2 regions of the Rahnella perminowiae genome follow, and region 2 is predicted to be linked to the other one. Evidence: riboswitches for the same ligand, from Rfam matches in the RefSeq annotation. Region 2 holds a riboswitch; the other holds the start of a gene.
What was found. A riboswitch is a leader RNA that binds a small molecule or an ion and turns the genes downstream of it on or off. The one in region 2 is predicted to bind thiamine pyrophosphate.
Positions count from the first base shown of each region.

Region 1 (4,785 bases), on a different contig from region 2:
GGCGGGTTTAACGCGGCGAGTGGTCTTGTCAGTACCGCATTTCCTGTTTGTGCTTCAGGTGCTGATGACCACGGATCTGGTGGCGATGTTGCCCGAACGTTTAGTGCGGGGAAATCCTGCTTTGCAGATAACCGAAGCCCCGCTTGATGTACCGGGTTTTGACATGTTTATGGTGTGGCATGAACGTGCGCACCGTGACCCGGCACATCAGTGGTTACGGGAATTTATCGCTGATTCAGTCTGAAGGTTTATCATTCCCGGTAAACAAAAAAGGCAGCCCTCTGGCTGCCCTCATTGTTATGCTGTTTCGGGAGTTATTCTTTGAACAGCTTGGTATCGTTCGCCAGGCTGTCTACTACAACTTTTAAATCGTTAGCAGTGACTTTCTGAGTATCGTTGGCAACCTGCTTACCGAAGCCTTTACGCACGACTTTAATCACCGGTTTGCCGGTGCTGGCATCGATCAGCTCACCTTCAAAGTAAACTTCAGTATCACGCGTACGATGGCCTGTGGCGGTTTCCGTGCCCGCAATGACCAGCGCGACCGGGATGACTTCATAGAACTGCAAACCCTCTGCCGAGGTGTTCACACCGGTGATGGCACCTTTGAAAATCAGTGTGCGCGGCCCTGCGTGATCTGTCAGTGGCATGCGCTCTGCCAGTGCCGGTTTCATGCGGCTGTTGGCGTAATCCAGCACCCCCTGCAAGGTAGCTTTGTCGATTTGTTCCGTTGGCTGCGGTTCCGGGTAGAATTTAATCGGTTCGTATTTGATATAAGAATAATTGGCTTTTTTGAAAGCAGGATCTATCCAGCGCAGCACCGGATTACCTGATGCAGTTTTGACTTCCTTCAGACCGGAATAATCACCTAAAAAACCGGAGTATTTTTCTGTCTGGGTAATATGGCTGGTACAACCGGCCAGGAACAGCGCACCGGTCACTGCAGCAATCTGCATCAGTTTAATTGTTTTCATTCATACCCTCGAAATTTTTAAGGAAGCCATCGTATGTATAGCACTGCTGCGGAATTTAACCTCTTAACGACAAAGAAAAAATGATATTCGTCAGAACCGTGAAAATAAGGTTTTTCGGGGTAATCATTTTCTTCTCAATTATTTCTTTGGTGAATGAAATAAATAGTATTCACCTTTTGGGCTGTCCCCCGCAGAGATGATGGTCCAGCCTTTTGACAGATAAAAAGCGACGGCATTTTTACTCTTGGCTAAACATTTCAGCGATCCCTGACGGGTAAAGGTTTCTTCAGCAGCGTGAAGCAATGCCGAACCTGCACCGGTTCCCTGATACTGCGGATCAACAAACAGGTTATGCAAAAAATTTTCCTGAGTGAAAATTGAGGCGAATCCCAGTAAATGTCCGTCACGTTCTGCGACCAGTATTGTCTCGCCGAGCACTGCCCGGTCAAAATCTTCCAGCTGAAAATCGTCTTCCAGCCATGTCCAGGTGTGCTTGCGCGAGGCCAGATAGAGCGTACGTAAAAACGGGCGGTCTGCTTCTTGATAAGGGCGTACAGTCATTGTTGAGGGCAAGCATTGACTCCTGAGGAAATTTTTCATCAACGTATGTTATTCAGGTCTGTGCCCAGATACTGCCAGTGAAGCGGAATGAGTTCAATAAGCTTCACTGATTGTTTTTTTAACGCATTTGCTGATTGATCTTCTGACCTCCGCCGCCAATAATGCTCCCTTGACTCGGGGTGCCCGCTGCAAAGCAGGGCTGAGATTTTACCCGTATTACCTGATCTGGATTATGCCAGCGTAGGGAAGTCAGGTATCTCTCCTGATACCGCCTTCTTGAGCGCCGGTAGGGAGACTTATGAATACCCGACCTACCTACATTCCCGGCGCTTTAGCCGCCACTTCTCTGAAACAACTTCGCTTTGCTGCGCCGCTGGTTCACTGCCTGACCAATGACGTGGTGCAATCTTTTACCGCCAACGTCCTGCTGGCGCTGGGCGCGTCTCCTGCGATGGTGGTTGATCCCGCCGAAGCGGCACAATTTAGTGCCATCGCCGATGCCCTGCTGGTCAATGTCGGTACGCTGACACATCCCCATGCGCAGGCAATGCTGGCAGCCATTCAGGCAGGCAGTCAGGCCGGAAAGCCCTGGGTGCTGGATCCGGTTGCCGTCGGCGGCCTGAACTGGCGTACAGAATTCTGTCGTGAACTCATCACACTTAAACCCGCAGCAATCCGCGGCAATGCCTCCGAAATCCTGGCCCTCAGCGGCGTCAGTGCGTCCGGGCGCGGCGTTGACAGCGGCGATGATTCCTTTTCTGCTTTACCTGCCGCACAGCAACTGGCGCGTGAGACCGGCGCAGTCGTGGCTGTCACCGGTGAAACCGATTATGTCACCGACGGCCAGCGCAGTTGGGCTGTGGCTGGCGGGCACCCGATGATGACCCGAGTGGTGGGAACAGGATGCGCACTATCCGCAGTAGTAGCCGCCTTTGCGGCTTTGCCGGGCGATCGTCTGGATAACGTGGCCGCCGCCTGCCGGGTGATGTCCTGCGCGGGCGAACGCGCCTGTATGGCCGTGAAAGGGCCGGGCAGTTTCACGCCTGAATTCCTCGATAATCTGTATTTAATGGGCGAAGAATGGCTGAACGGCGAGGCAGACAATGAAACGTATTAATGCACTGACGATTGCAGGCACTGATCCGAGTGGCGGGGCAGGGATCCAGGCGGATTTAAAAACCTTTTCGGCGCTTGGCGCGTACGGTACCAGTGTGATCACCGCGCTGGTAGCCCAAAATACCCGTGGTGTGCAGTCGGTCTATAACATTGAGCCAGGGTTTGTTTCAGCACAGCTTGATTCCGTACTGAGCGATGTGCGGATCGACAGTACCAAAATTGGCATGCTGGCAAACAGCCAGATTGTGGAAGCGGTGGCGGAGCGGATCCGGCATTATCAGCCACCGTTTGTGGTGCTGGATACCGTGATGCTGGCGAAAAGTGGCGATCCTTTGCTGCTGCCGGAAGCCGTTGATGCGGTGCGCCGTTTGCTGATCCCGCAGGCTTCGATGATTACGCCAAACCTGCCGGAAGCGGCGGCGTTACTGGAATGTGCGGTCGCAGTGAACGAAACCGAAATGCGTGAGCAGGGAGAAGCACTGCTGGCGATGGGATGTGGCGCAGTGCTGATGAAAGGGGGGCATCTGAGCGATGAGGAAAGCCCTGACTGGCTGTTTACACCGGGTTCCCGCGAGCGGTTTACTGCGCCGCGTGTGAATACCCGACATACTCACGGCACAGGTTGTACGCTGTCGGCCGCGCTGGCCGCTTTACGTCCGCGTCATCAACACTGGGCCGGTGCTGTGCGTGAAGCCAAAGACTATTTACAGCAGGCGCTGATGCAGGCCGATTCACTTGACGTCGGTCACGGCATCGGGCCGGTACATCATTTCCACCGCTGGTGGTAACCACAGATTATGCGAGGCGCAGGGTTTCACTCAGCGCCAGTTCAGCCTGACGGAATTTCGTCAGTGCCTGTTGCAAATGCACGGCATCAAACGGGTTCAGCGGATAGAATTTTTCTTCTTTACGCGGGCGCAGCATCACGCGAATTTTGTCCGCTGACATCCGTTCAAACAGATAGCTGGCAATATCGTCGTTCTCTTCGTCTTTCCATGACAGCAGCAATGCCGCCTGTTCGCCGCTGCGTCGGCCAATAAACTGCCCGTGCAACCACAGCCCTTCCAGTTCGCCATCTTTTTGCAGTTTTTTACCGCTGAACCATGGCGATTCAGCCAGCGAAACGAGGGATTGCGACGTGATTTCGCCGTGCAACTGGCGCCATTGCGGGCGGTTGTTATCCATCTGCCAGCAGGCCATGCCGAGATAATCGTTCAGTTCACGCCAGTCCTGCTCCAGCTTCTCCCTGAGTTCAGGCTCCTGCACATGCATGAACTGTTGCAGGCCGGTCGCCTGTTCGCCCAGCTTGTTATAGGCGATCACGGTCATGGTGCGGGGCTTACGGCGGAACGTGACCCACAGCAGCACTTTGGGGATACGGAAAGTGATGGCCTGAACGGTGAGTTTGTAACGATTGCCACGCGACATCACCAGGCCGCTGGACGTGCCCCGTTTGTCCTGATAATTCCTCACCAGGACCACGCTGTTCTGGCCCATCCAGCCCGTGACGTAATGTTCTTTTTCGCTTTCTGCCACGTCCAGATCCCGGACGATCTGACTGATTTTCTCGTTATCGAGTTGGGAGAGGGAGAGTGACTGATCGGCACTGTAGTAGCTTTTTTTCAGTGTGGCAGCGGCTGGCATAAAAGTATCCACGATATTGGTGTGGTTTACAGCTTACACCAAGTTGTCATACAGATTTCAGGGCTAACCCGCAAAATTTGAACGCCGTCGCAAACTGCTTGTGTTGTACTCTCTCCCTTTACTTACTCGGCATCAAACCAGTCACTGTTTTGTTCAGCAATGGGCGTAATGGTGGAAATCATTTCCTGCAAATGAATACGGATGGCTTTTTCTGCGGCGTCCGGGTCATGCGCTTGCAGTCCGTCAAAAATCGCATAATGCTGTGCAATCAGATTTTCCGGCGGTGACACTTTGCTGAGTGTCAGAAAGCGGACGCGATCCATTGTCGCTTTGATGTGCTCGACGGTTTCCCATGCCAGACGGCAGTCGATAATTTGTGCGATCGTGCGGTGGAACTCATCATCCAGTAGCAGGAATTCCTGCGTTTGCTGACGCTTTGCTGCCAGTGTCTGACGCTCAAGATTATGTCCGAGCAGCGCCAGATCTTTGT
Region 1 covers NZ_JAFMOT010000181.1:88,815-93,599, forward strand. Annotated here, with positions in the region: gene J1781_RS16265 (LysR family transcriptional regulator) at 1-244, shown strand, start outside; gene J1781_RS16270 (DUF3313 domain-containing protein) at 315-974, opposite strand; gene J1781_RS16275 (GNAT family N-acetyltransferase) at 1,113-1,535, opposite strand; TPP riboswitch at 1,701-1,799, shown strand; gene thiM (hydroxyethylthiazole kinase) at 1,834-2,652, shown strand; gene thiD (bifunctional hydroxymethylpyrimidine kinase/phosphomethylpyrimidine kinase) at 2,639-3,439, shown strand; gene J1781_RS16290 (hypothetical protein) at 3,447-4,295, opposite strand; gene J1781_RS16295 (GntR family transcriptional regulator) at 4,418-4,785, opposite strand, start outside.
Region 1: linked by a shared signal. The riboswitch ahead of thiM (hydroxyethylthiazole kinase) and the one ahead of thiC (phosphomethylpyrimidine synthase ThiC) in region 2 are both predicted to bind thiamine pyrophosphate.

Region 2 (4,785 bases):
CGGAATTCGAACCGTGCTTTTGACATAGCGTTGTCACGGATTTGGGCGCCGGGATGTCCTTTCGCTAAATCGGCGGCATGTGCTGCGATTTTGTAGGTGATGAGACCCTGCTTAACGTCTTCTTTGTTAGGCAGGCCGAGATGCTCTTTTGGCGTGACATAACAGAGCATGGCGCAACCGAACCAGCCAATCATTGCGGCACCAATACCGGACGTGAAATGGTCATAACCCGGCGCGATATCGGTAGTCAGCGGGCCGAGGGTATAGAAGGGCGCTTCGTGGCAATGTTCGAGTTCTTCGGTCATATTGCGGCGGATCATCTGCATCGGCACATGCCCCGGTCCTTCGATCATGACCTGAACATCATATTCCCAGGCGATTTTGGTCAGTTCACCTAATGTACGTAATTCGGCAAATTGCGCTTCGTCGTTGGCATCCTGAATGGAGCCAGGCCGCAGGCCGTCGCCCAGTGACAGCGAGACATCATAGGCGGCACAGATTTCGCAAATTTCGCGGAAATGCTCATACAGGAAACTTTCTTGATGATGTGAAAGGCACCATTTCGCCATGATCGAACCGCCGCGGGACACAATCCCGGTCAGGCGTTTGGCGGTCATCGGCACGTAACGCAGCAATACCCCGGCGTGTATGGTGAAGTAATCGACACCTTGTTCGGCCTGTTCCAGCAACGTATCGCGAAACATTTCCCAGTTCAGGTCTTCGGCCACGCCGTTGACTTTTTCCAGTGCCTGATAAATCGGCACGGTACCAATAGGTACCGGACTGTTACGCAGGATCCACTCACGGGTTTCATGTATATAACGGCCGGTGGAGAGATCCATCACGGTATCCGCGCCCCAGCGTGTCGACCATACCAGTTTCTCGACTTCTTCTTCGATAGAAGACGTCACCGCCGAGTTGCCGATGTTGGCGTTCACTTTCACCAGGAAATTGCGTCCGATGATCATCGGCTCTGATTCAGGATGGTTAATATTGGCGGGAATAATCGCGCGACCGGCAGCGACTTCCTGTCTTACAAACTCTGCGGTGATATTGGCGGGCAGATGCGCACCAAAGCTTTCGCCGGGATGTTGCTGACGCAGAACGTCACCGCGGATCCGTTCACGCCCCATATTTTCGCGAACGGCGATAAATTCCATCTCAGGCGTGATGATGCCTTTGCGGGCGTAATGCAGTTGTGTGACATTTTTACCCGCAATGGCTTTGCGCGGGCGGGGCAGGTGTTCGAAGCGGAGGTGGTCCAGCCCTTCATCCGCCAGTCGCTGCTGGGTAAAACCGGAACTGACCTGCGGGAGTTCCTCCGTGTCCGCCCGCGCGTTTATCCAGCGGGCGCGTAATTTTTCCAGGCCGGTATGCACGTCGATAACTGCCGACGGATCGCCGTAAGGCCCGGCGGTGTCATAAACAGGAATCGCTTCATTTTCTTCGAATTGTGGATTGTCTTTGCCGCCGCCGACCAGCGTCGGGCTGAGCTGGATTTCACGCATCGGTACGCGGATATCATGGCGGTCAGCTTCAAGATAAATACGGCGGGAATTGGGAAAAGCTTCACCCTGCAGACTGTCGATAAACGACTGCGCCTGCGCCCGTTGTTCACGGCGGTTTGAAGGTGTCTTTGTAGAAACAACATTTTTTTGAGTACTCGACATAGCAAATTCCTTGTGTTGTTTTGCGTAGTAAAAACGTGGCAAAAACGTGATGGAAAATTGCTTGTCTGGAGGTTTACGGCAGGAGTAAAAATGGGCGATGGAGCGCAGGCGGCCTGATGCAGGCAGATGCCAGATTACGCTGAACGCATAACATTACTCTTGTTCCCTTCGCGGGTACTAACCCGATCAGGTTCCGCGGATCCCGAATTAACGGTCTCAGCCTGGCGTAATCTTCGCGAGAAAATTATGCGCTAGGCACTCCGACAAGAAGCCTCAATATAGGAGGCGTTTTTTGAAACTACAACTAAAACTATTACTAAAATCACAAATCTTAGCCGGATTTTAGTAGGGCAAAGTCTTAAACCGGTCTGGCGAGATGTTCTTCATTTTCAGGTGGCTTTACTGCCTGACTGCTGCGATCAAAAGCGAGAATAATTAATTGATCTTCCAGCTGAAAACGCGCATCTAACGCTTCACCTATATCGGATAATGCATAATGAAATGCGAAAGCATTGTCATCATCAATATCATTTTCAGTGTAACTATCATGGAAAGCCATGATAGTTTCAGTATTCAGTTCCAGTGCAGGATAGATTTTTGCAGCCTGCAATTTTATCGGGCTATTCGCACCTTCAACTTCATCAATGATCCGCTGATACAGATGGAAATGACCGGCAGACAGATAGTCCACCAGGTTATGGCAAAAGTTATCCAGCGCTTTTTCATTGAGAGGGGTATGTTTTTCTTTATTGGGCTTGAGGCCGACCAAAGTGCAGTACGAAACCAGCAGCTCTTTGCGTGCGTGCAGCCATTGATCCACTAACGCATTATTGCCACCAACGCGTTGGGTCAGTCTTTCCAGACGATTTAGCATGGTTGACTCCGTGAGCGATAAAGACGTAACTAAAAGTTACTAACAGGTGAATATCCCCCTCAGATTGTCAGTCCCGATGAGGTTATGCAACAACAATTATGGAATTACAGATTACCGAGCAACACAATGGCTGGTGGGTCATCAGCCAGGACGGCAAGCTATGGCTGCCTGAGGGCGAACTGCCATTTGGCAGCGCCACACAATTTTCTCTGACCGGTAAAACGGCGCGACAGATCGGCGAATGGCAGGGTGAACCTGTCTGGCTGATTCGTCAGGCGATGCCAAACCATATGTTTTCCGCCCGTCAGTTGCTGGATCAGGATCGTGGATTATTCCAGCTGGTCGGGCGCGGTGTACAGCTGTCTGAATTTTATCGATCTCATCAGTTCTGCGGCTACTGCGGGCATGCAATGCATGTCAGCAAAACCGAGTGGGCTGCACTCTGCGGGCACTGCCGCGAACGCTATTATCCGCAGATTGCACCCTGCATTATTGTCGCCATCCGTAAGGGTGATGAGATTTTGCTGGCACAGCATGTCCGGCATCGTAATGGCATTCACACGGTTCTGGCGGGTTTTGTTGAGGTCGGAGAAACCCTGGAGGAAACCGTGGCACGCGAAGTCCTGGAAGAAAGTAATATTCGTGTGAAAAACGTCCGTTATGTCAGTTCTCAGCCCTGGCCGTTCCCCAATTCTCTGATGATGGCATTTATGGCGGATTACGACAGTGGCGACATTCAGCATGACCCGAAAGAGTTGCTTAACGCGAACTGGTATCGCTTTGATGCATTACCGCAGTTGCCACCGCCAGGGACGATCGCGCGCCGTCTGATTGAAGACACCGTTGCTCTTTGTCGTGCTGAACACGAAGAGTAGAGGCGGTTTTACGTGATAGAATGCTGTGAGACGATTATCGGGCGGCCCGAATACTGAAGGAAAGAGCAAGAATGAATGAGTTGAAAAACGACCGTTACCTGCGTGCTTTGTTACGTCAGCCAGTGGACATTACACCGGTCTGGATGATGCGTCAGGCAGGCCGTTATTTGCCGGAGTACAAAGAAACCCGCGCTGAAGCCGGTGATTTTATGTCGCTGTGCAAGAATGCCGAGCTGGCCTGTGAAGTGACTTTGCAGCCGCTTCGTCGCTATCCGCTGGATGCGGCGATCCTATTCTCCGACATCCTGACCATTCCTGATGCGATGGGGCTTGGGCTGTATTTTGAAGCCGGTGAAGGGCCGCGTTTTTCTTCGCCATTAACGAACCGTGCCGATGTCGAAAAACTGCCGGTTCCGGATCCTGAAATGGAGCTTGGGTATGTCATGAACGCCGTGCGTACTATCCGTAAGAACCTGAAAGGTGAAGTGCCGCTTATCGGTTTCTCCGGCAGCCCGTGGACGCTGGCGACGTATATGGTAGAAGGTGGCAGCAGTAAAGCCTTCACCAAAATCAAAAAGATGATGTACGCCGATCCGTCCACTTTCCATCTGTTACTCGATAAAGTGGCAGACAGCGTTATTCTTTACCTTAATGCCCAGATCAAAGCGGGCGCCCAGTCGGTAATGATTTTTGATACCTGGGGCGGCGTACTGTCTCCCCGCGATTACCGCGAATTTTCCCTGAACTATATGCACAAGATTGTCGATGGCCTGATCCGTGAAAATGAAGGGCGTCGTGTGCCGGTCACACTGTTTACCAAAGGCGGCGGACAGTGGCTGGAAGCGATGGCTGCGACGGGCTGCGACGCGCTGGGTCTCGACTGGACCACCGATATTGCCGATGCGCGCCGTCGCGTGGGTGACAAAGTCGCGATTCAGGGCAACATGGATCCTTCAATGTTGTATGCCTCGCCGGTGCGTATAGAGCAGGAAGTGGAGACCATCCTTGCCGGTTTCGGCAAAGGTAATGGTCATGTGTTCAATCTGGGTCACGGCATTCATCAGGACGTCCCGCCGGAAAATGCGGGTGCCTTCGTCGAAGCGGTGCATAGCCTGTCCCGGCAATATCACGAGTAAAATCCCGGTATGATCAATACCCGTGCTTTACGTGAAGAACAACGGATCCTCGCAGATCAGATTAAATTGCAGGATCCGCCCGAATTCACCCCTCCCGCATTGATCGCGGGAGTGGATGTCGGTTTCGAACAGGGGGGTGAGGTGACACGCGCGGCGGTGGCTGTTTTACGCTACCCGACGCTGGAGCTGGTAGAGTATCAGATTGCCCGTATCCCCACTGTTATGCCTTA
Region 2 covers NZ_JAFMOT010000145.1:5,867-10,651, reverse strand. Annotated here, with positions in the region: gene thiC (phosphomethylpyrimidine synthase ThiC) at 1-1,670, opposite strand, end outside; TPP riboswitch at 1,817-1,943, opposite strand; gene rsd (sigma D regulator) at 2,029-2,544, opposite strand; gene nudC (NAD(+) diphosphatase) at 2,643-3,419, shown strand; gene hemE (uroporphyrinogen decarboxylase) at 3,491-4,555, shown strand; gene nfi (deoxyribonuclease V) at 4,565-4,785, shown strand, end outside.